2 regions of the Streptomyces sp. Inha503 genome follow, and region 2 is predicted to be linked to the other one. Evidence: riboswitches for the same ligand, from Rfam matches in the RefSeq annotation. Region 2 holds a riboswitch; the other holds the start of a gene.

Region 1 (4,197 bases), 1.9 Mb from region 2:
TGCGACGGGCCGCTGAAGTGCGCGGACCCCTTCCCTGCCCACCCCCACGGATCCAGGAGCGGACCATGGACGTTGTGACCCCCGCCGGAGGCGACAGCACCGCGACGGCCCGCACCTGGCCGGACGTACTGAGCTCGCTGATCGCCGGCCGTGACCTCGATGCCGACGACACGGCCTGGGCCATGGACCGGATCATGCGGGGCGAGGCCACCGACGCCCAGATCGCCGGTTTCGCGATCGCGCTGCGCGCCAAGGGCGAGACGGTCTCCGAGGTGGCCGGTCTGGTGCGGGCCATGTACGAGCACGCCCGGGTGATCGAGGTGCCCGGGGAGACCGTGGACATCGTGGGCACCGGCGGCGACCGCGCCAGGACCGTGAACATCTCCACCATGTCCGCGCTGGTCGTCGCCGGTACCGGCGCACGGGTGGTCAAGCACGGCAACCGCGCCGCGTCCTCCGCCAGTGGCGCCTCCGATGTGCTGGAGAAGCTCGGGGTCAATCTGGACATCACCCCCGAACGGGTGGTCGAGGTCGCCGAGGAGGCCGGGATCACCTTCTGCTTCGCGGTGAAGTTCCACCCTTCGCTGCGGCATGTCGCCTCGGCCCGCCGCGAGCTGGGCGTCGCCACCCCGTTCAACCTGCTCGGCCCGCTGACCAACCCGGCGAAGGTCACCTGCCAGGCGACCGGGGTCGCCGACGCCCGTATGGCGCCCATCATCGCCGGGGTGCTGGCCGAGCGAGGCTCCTCCGCGCTGGTCGTCCGGGGTGACGACGGGCTGGACGAGCTCACCGTGACCACGACCTCCCAGGTGTGGGAGGTCCGGGACGGCGCCGTGCGCCAGGAGACCTTCGACCCCCGGGACGTGGGCGTCGAGCGCGCCCCCGTGGAGGCTCTGCGCGGCGCTGACGCCTCGTACAACGCCGATGTGGCCCGCCGGCTGCTGGCGGGCGAGCGGGGCCCGGTCCGGGACGCGGTACTGCTGAACTCGGCGGCGGCGCTGGTGGCGCTCGAGCGGAACCCGGGGGACAAGCCCCTGACGGACCGGATCGGGGCGGGTGTCGCGCGGGCCGCCGAGTCGATCGACTCGGGCGCGGCGCGGGACGTCCTGGAGCGATGGGTCCGGGCCACCCACGCGTAGGGGGTTCGGCGGGTCTTGGCGGCTGCGGCGGGGAGGGGAAAGTTCCGCGGGCCCCTTACGGCGCCCATGGTCTGTCCGGGATGCGGACAGGGCATGGGCGCCGGCGTCTGACATGGCATACTCCTGCCCAGGTCACGAGCGACAGCGACTACGGCCCCGGCCCGCTGTCCGGCAACCCTCCGTCCGTGGCGGGGTGCCCCGGGTGATGACCAGGCCGCCAGGCAGCGAGGCCGGCGGCAAGCGCGGACCCCTCGCACTAGGGGTCCTGGTGGTCGAGGGAGTTCTTCCGTGATGCAGCGAATGCGCTAGGGCCGAGCGGCCCCGTCTCTCCTCAATGTGCTCCGCGCGGTGCGGCCGTGCGTCGAGCGACTTTCCGCGCCCTTACGGCTGGCTCGTCGCCGCCGTCTCCGTGCGCGTCACGCATTCCTTCGACCCCTCCGGGAGACTTCGCCATGTCCGCGCGCCCCGCTGCCACCGCCACCGCTACCGCTTCCACCTCCGTCGCCGCCTGTGAACCGCTGCCCGTGCTGGGCGGCGATGTCCTGGTCCCCCTGGTCACCGGCGGTGAGGTGACCTACGCGGCGCTCGACTACGCCGCCAGCGCCCCCGCGCTGCGGCGGGTCTGGGACGACATCGCCGCGTACGCGCCGTACTACGGCAGCGTGCACCGCGGGGCGGGCTACCTCTCGCAGCTGTCCACCGACCTCTTCGAGAACAGCCGTAAGGACGTCGCCGCCTTCCTGGGCTGCCGCGAGGACGACCAGGTCGTCTTCACCCGCTCCACCACCGATTCGCTCAACCTCCTGGCCGCCGTGGCGCCCCCGGGCACCGAGGTCTTCGTCTTCGAGACCGAGCACCACGCCTCGCTGCTGCCGTGGGAGCAGCGGGAGGACGTCACCGTCCGCTACCTCAGCGCCCCGCGCTCCCCGCGGCAGGCGGTGGAGACGCTGGAGAAGGCGCTCGCGGGGCGCGCTGAGGGCCCGGCGCTGGTGTGCGTGACCGGCGCGTCCAATGTGACCGGCGAGCTGTGGCCGGTGCGGGAGCTGGCCGCGGCCGCGCACGCCCACGGCGCCCGTATCGTCCTGGACGCCGCGCAGCTGGCCCCGCACCACCCCGTGGACATCGCGGAGGCGGACGTCGACTGGGTGGCCTTCTCGGGACACAAGCTGTACGCGCCCTTCGGGGCCGGGGTGCTGGCCGGGCGGGCCGACTGGCTGCGGGAGGCCCGGCCGTATCTGGCGGGCGGCGGCGCCAGCCGTAAGGTCACGCGCAGGGACGACGGCGGCGTCGACGTCGAGTGGCACACCACCGCCGCCCGGCACGAGGCGGGTTCGCCGAACGTCATCGGCGTCTACGCGATCGCGTCGGCCTGCAAGGCGCTGACCGAGGCCGGGTTCGAGGGCCTGGTCGCGCGTGAGCGGCAGCTGATCGAGAAGGTGCGGGCCGGGCTTGCCGAGGTGCCCGAGGTGCGGGTGCTCTCGCTGTTCGGCGACGACGCGCCCCGGGTCGGCGTGCTGTCGTTCGTGGTGGAGGGCTGGAACAGCTCCCACTTCGCGGCGGCGCTCTCCGCGGAGTACGGCATCGGCGTACGCGACGGGCTGTTCTGCGCCCATCCGCTGGTCCGCACCCTGCTGGACAGCGAGCCCGACGAGCCGGGCGAGTGCGGCGCGCCCGAGGCCGCGCCGGGGGAGCGGTCGCTGAACGCGATCCGGGTCAGCTTCGGGGCGGGCACCCCGGACGAGCATGTGGAGCGGTTCGTGGGCGCGGTGAAGGAGCTGGTGCGCGACGGCGCCCGGTGGAGCTACCGCACCGAGGACGGCCGCTGCGTCCCGGACCGCGGCTGAGGCCCTTGGGCCTCCGGCCCAGGAGTCCGGGGCGGCCGGGCCCTGCGGGGTTTCCGGCGGGGGCTCTTTCCCCACCCCGCCCCTTCCCACAACCAGGGGCTCCGCCCCTGGACCCCGGGAGATCGACGAGTCGGCCGTCGCCGCAGTGAGCGCCCGCCGCGGTGGGCTGATCGCGCTCGGCGCGCCGACGCGGCGGACGGCCGCGCGGAGGCCCGCGTGCATCCCGGATCGTCCGGCACGGGTCCAGGAGCAGGGTCCCGGTTTCGCTTGGCGCCTGGGGCCCGGGGGCGACGGGGTGGCCGTTGCCGTCGTGAATGCCTGCACCGGCGGGGCGGATGGCCCGGCAGGCGTCCGGGTTGTCCGGCCGGGGTTTGGGGCGGAGTCCTGGTTTTGCTTGGGTCCTGGGGCTGCGGTGGGGGTCGGCCGTGGCTGTCGTGGGTGCCTGGTGCCGGCGGGCTGGTTGCGGTTGGCGCGTCGGCGCGGTGGGGTGACTGGGCGGGCGTCCGCGGGCGTCTGGGTTGTGCGGCCGGGGTTTGGGGCGGAGCCCTGGTTTCGCTTGGGCCCTGGGGCTCGGGGGGGCGACGAGCCGATCGTCCCGCGATCAGTTCACTGGGGCCAGGGTGCCGACCGCGTCGCCCTGCGACGTGGCCGGGGGCTGGGGCGGAGCCCCAGTTTCGGGGAGGGGCGGGGAGGGGAACAGCTCGCCGCAGGCGTCACCGCCCGTCGGATCCTAGCCGTCCAGGCCGATCGCGAACGCCGCCTCCAGGTCGTGCTGCGAGTACGTCCGGAACGCGATGTGGGTCTCGGTCGAGGCGACCCCCGGCAGCTTGCTGATCTGGCCCGTGATGATGTCCGCGAGGTCGTCGTGCCGGGCCACCCGCACCATCGCGATCAGATCGTGCGCGCCGGTGACCGAGTAGACCTCGCTCACACCCTCCAGCGCGGCGATCTTCTCGGCGGTCTCCGGGATCTGGTCCACGTTGGTCTTGATGAGCACGATCGAAGTGATCACGGCTGGCTTTCTCCCTCACTGGGCCTGGCTGCGGCGCCGCCCACTCTAGCCGTCCGCCCGAACCGGGCCCACGCGTAGAGAAAGCCGAGCGTGAAGCCCACGAGATGGGCGAGATAGGCGACGCCGGGGCGGTCGTCGGCCTGCCGGGCGGCCAGCCACTGGAGGGCCACCCAGAAGATCAGCACCGCCCAGGCCGGAAAGC
Region 2 (4,197 bases):
CTCGGCGCCGATCTTCTCGTACGCGTCCTCGAGCTCGATCTCCTTGGCGATGGAAACACCATCGTTGGTGATCGTGGGGGCGCCCCACTTCTTCTCGAGGACGACGTTACGGCCCTTGGGGCCGAGGGTGACCTTGACGGCGTCGGCGAGCTGGTTCATCCCGCGCTCGAGGCCGCGCCGCGCCTCCTCGTCGAACGCGATGATCTTGGCCATGTGAAGTGGTCCTCCCAGAGACGGGGTGGATTGCTCCGGACCGCGCTGGCGCCCGCGACGGACGGCCTACCTGCCGCGCGGTTCCTTACCCCGCATGGCCTGGCGGGCCTCACCGACCCGGTCCTTCTGTCACTCTCAACGTCAGAGTGCTAACGCCAATGATTAGCACTCGGACCCAGTGAGTGCAAGCGCCCGTAGGGCGGCAGAAGCGCCCGAAGGGGGCGGTAGGGCACAGGAGGCCATGGCGCCAGGCATGCCGAAGGGTCCGTATCCTGTTCGGGACACGGACCCTACGGACTTGTTCGTTTCAGCTGCGTCGCGTCGGCGCGTCAGCCTACGGCCACGCGGACCATGTCGGCCTGCGGGCCCTTCTGGCCCTGCGAGATCTCGAACTCGACCCGCTGGCCTTCCTCGAGGGTGCGGTACCCGTCCATCTGGATCGCGCTGTAGTGGACGAACACGTCCGCACCACCGTCGACCGCGATGAAGCCGTACCCCTTCTCCGCGTTGAACCACTTGACGGTGCCCTGAGCCATTCCTAACTCCCCTATTGCTGGCCCTTGCGCAGGACCGCACTCCGCGGACCCGGGTCAGACCTCACCCCCCGGATGTGGGGGGTGTGCGCCGGAACGCGTCGACCGCCGCTGAATGTATCCGTCCCAACGCCCTCTGCAACAGGTCAATCGGACGAGAATTCTTGGCACGGTCGAACGGTTAAAAGTGAGGAATTATGTGAAGTTCGGGCAAGCCGGGCCGGACATAAGGAACCAACCCGACAATTCGCGCTCACACTTTACGCACAACTTGACGAGTTCTCATATGTGGCTCCGACCCCGGAGCCGTCGGGGAATCCGGGCAACTGTATCGCGATTCCACAGACGGAATCGCCCCGTCCGGTTGTCCCCGGACGGGGCGATGCCAAAGGTGAGGAGGGGTGAGCGGGTGGACGCGGGGTCAGCAGCCGCCCGCGACCGCCGGGATGATCGAGATCCCGGCGCCGTCCGGGGTCGCCGTGGCCAGGCCGTCGGCGAAGCGGACGTCGTCGTCGTTGACGTAGACGTTCACGAAGCGGCGGAGCTTGCCGGTGTCGTCCAGGACGCGGGCCGAGATGCCCGCGTGGTTCTTCTCCAGGTCCGCCAGGACCTCGGCCAGGGTCGCGCCCTCGGCGGGGACCTCGGCCTGGCCGCCGGTGTAGGTGCGCAGGATGGTCGGGATTCGGACGTTGACGCTCATGCGAGTCCAGCCTCTCGGAACGAGTCAAGGGTGGGGCGGATGATGGCGGAGGGACCCGTGGTGGGGGCCACCGCGTCGAGGGTCTTGAGGCCGTCGCCCGTGTTGAGCACGACGGTGGTCAGGGACGGGTCGAGCAGACCGTCCTCGATCAGCTTCTTGGTCACGCCGACGGTCACGCCGCCCGCGGTCTCCGCGAAGATCCCCTCGGTGCGGGCCAGCAGCTTGATGGCGTCGACGATCTGCTCGTCGTTCACGTCCTCCACCGCGCCGCCCGTACGGCGGGCGATGTCCAGGACGTACGGGCCGTCCGCGGGGTTGCCGATGGCCAGCGACTTGGCGATGGTCCGCGGCTTCTGCGGCCGGACGACGTCATGGCCGGCCTTGAAGGCGACGGAGACCGGGGAGCAGCCCTCGGCCTGGGCGCCGAAGATCTTGTAGGGCCGGTCCTCGACCAGACCGATCGCGATCAGCTCCTTCAGCCCCTTGTCGATCTTGGTGAGCTGGGAGCCGGAGGCGATCGGGACGACGATCTGGTCCGGCAGCCGCCAGCCGAGCTGCTCGCAGATCTCGTACGCCAGGGTCTTGGAGCCCTCGCCGTAGTACGGCCGCAGATTGACGTTGACGAAGCCCCAGCCCTCGCCCGCCGGGTCACCGATCAGCTCGCTGCAAAAGCGGTTGACGTCGTCGTAGTTGCCCTCGATGCCGACCAGCTCACCGCCGTAGACCGCGGCCATGACGACCTTGCCCGCCTCCAGGTCGTGCGGGATGAAGACGCAGGAGCGGAAGCCCGCGCGGGCGGCCGCGGCGCCCACCGCGCCGGCGAGGTTGCCGGTGGAGGAGCAGGAGAGGGTGGTGAAGCCGAAGGTGCGGGCGGCCTGGACGGCGATGGCGACGACCCGGTCCTTGAAGGAGTGGGTCGGGTTCCCGGAGTCGTCCTTGATGTGCAGCTCACCGGTGACGCCGAGCTCACGGGCGAGGTTGTCGGCCTTGACCAGCTTGGTGAAGCCGGGGTTCAGGCTCGGCAGGTCCGCCACGTCCGCCGGGACGGGCAGCAGCGGGGCGTAGCGCCAGATGCTGTTCGGGCCGGCCTCGATCCGCCGGCGCAGCCCCTCCACGTCGCCGGCCGGGAGCTCGTACGCGACCTCGAGGGGGCCGAAACAGGACTCGCACGCGAAGATCGGACCCAGTTCGAACCGCTCACCGCACTCCCGGCAGGACAATGCGACGGCGGGGCCGAAGGCACCGGAGGCGGAGGAAGTGGTTGAGCTTTCTACTGACTGCACAGCCATGGATGGCGAGGCCCTTTCTCCTCATCTTCCTCGCGACGCATTTCGCCACGAGACGGAATTGGCACCTTCCCGAGCTGGGAGCCTCGCTGCGGAACGCGAGATCAGCTGGAGGGTTGCCGGGGCTTCAACGGGCCGTTCCCTCTGCCCCTCTGGATGAGCGGTATGGCGCCGGGCGGACCCGGGGCGTTTGTCGGCACGGGCTTCGCCGGTACCTCGGTACCTCGGTAAACACCGAGGTCGACCCCGACATACGACGGCCATGTGCGTTGTTCAAGACTGTAACCGAAGGCCCGGATGGTTGAGCTAGCCGTCCGATGCGCGAGATGGATCACAGCGATCACAGCAGGGGAGACACACAGGTGCTGGATGAGGTGGAGCGCTGGCTGAAGCGTCGCTCCTGGTCTGCCGACGACCGTCCGCTGGATCGCCTGCTGGCCGCGAAGCGGGCCTCGGCGGCGACGGTGAGCGTGGTCCTGCCCGCCCTGAACGAGGAGGCCACGGTCGGCGAGATCGCCGACACGATCCGGCGTGAGCTGATGGGCGAGGCGACACCGCTGGTGGACGAGCTGGTGGTGCTGGACTCCGGCTCCACGGACCGCACCGCCGAGGTCGCCGCGGCGGCGGGCGCCACCGTCGTCCCCCGCGACTCGCTGCTGCCCCGGCTGCCCGCGCTGCCCGGCAAGGGCGAGGTGCTGTGGCGGTCCCTGCTCGCCACGAGCGGCGACATCGTCTGCTTCATCGACGCCGACCTGCGGGAATTCGAACCGCGCTTTGTCTCGGGGATCGTCGGTCCGCTGCTGACCGACCCCACGCTGGAACTGGTCAAGGGCATGTACGACCGCCCGCTCGGCGAGGTGGCGGGCCAGGGCGGCCGGGTCACCGAGCTGGTCGCCCGCCCGCTGCTGAATCTGCACTGGCCCCAGTTGGCCGGATTCGTCCAGCCGCTGGGCGGGGAGTACGCGGCGCGCCGCTCGCTGCTGGAGCGGCTGCCCTTCCCGGTCGGCTACGGCGTCGAGCTCGGGATGCTGGTCGACGCGCTGCACACGGTGGGGCTCGACGCGCTCGGCCAGGTGGACATCGGGGTGCGCAAACACCGCCACCAGGACGGGCAGGCGCTCGGCCGGATGGCGGCCGCGATCTACCGCACCGCACAGCTGCGGCTGGCCCGGGGCCACTTGGTGCGGCCGCGGCTGACCCAGTTCGACCGGGGCGAGAACGGCTTCGAACCGCGCACCACGGCCGTGGACACCGAGGAGCGGCCGCCGATGATCGAGATCCCGGAGTACACGGCGCGGCGCGCGGCGTGAGGCGGGGCGTGGGGCCGCGGCTCGGCGCCCGCGGAGGGGCACCGCCCTGGCGGTCACGTGGCCGGAACCGGAAGAGCGGAATAGCACCTACGGGGCAAGAAACCGTACGTACGTTTGCGCGGGGCCGCGCCTGGCTAGGCTCGCGACATGGCAGT

The links. A riboswitch is a leader RNA that binds a small molecule or an ion and turns the genes downstream of it on or off. The one in region 2 is predicted to bind S-adenosylmethionine.
Region 1: it holds a riboswitch for S-adenosylmethionine, as region 2 does, so the genes downstream of both, ACJX2R_RS16410 (aminotransferase class V-fold PLP-dependent enzyme) here and thrC (threonine synthase) in region 2, are expected to answer to the same signal.

What each region holds. Positions count from the first base shown of each region.
Region 1 is NZ_CP178360.1:3,968,836-3,973,032, reverse strand. It holds gene trpD (anthranilate phosphoribosyltransferase) at 66-1,139, shown strand; SAM riboswitch class IV at 1,270-1,388, shown strand; gene ACJX2R_RS16410 (aminotransferase class V-fold PLP-dependent enzyme) at 1,592-2,983, shown strand; gene ACJX2R_RS16405 (Lrp/AsnC ligand binding domain-containing protein) at 3,714-3,995, opposite strand; gene ACJX2R_RS16400 (rhomboid family intramembrane serine protease) at 3,992-4,197, opposite strand, start outside.
Region 2 is NZ_CP178360.1:5,832,090-5,836,286, forward strand. It holds gene groL (chaperonin GroEL) at 1-213, opposite strand, end outside; gene ACJX2R_RS23955 (cold-shock protein) at 543-749, opposite strand; gene ACJX2R_RS23960 (MoaD/ThiS family protein) at 1,168-1,446, opposite strand; gene thrC (threonine synthase) at 1,443-2,735, opposite strand; SAM riboswitch class I at 2,754-2,895, opposite strand; gene ACJX2R_RS23970 (glucosyl-3-phosphoglycerate synthase) at 3,095-4,042, shown strand; gene ACJX2R_RS23975 (alpha,alpha-trehalose-phosphate synthase (UDP-forming)) at 4,190-4,197, shown strand, end outside.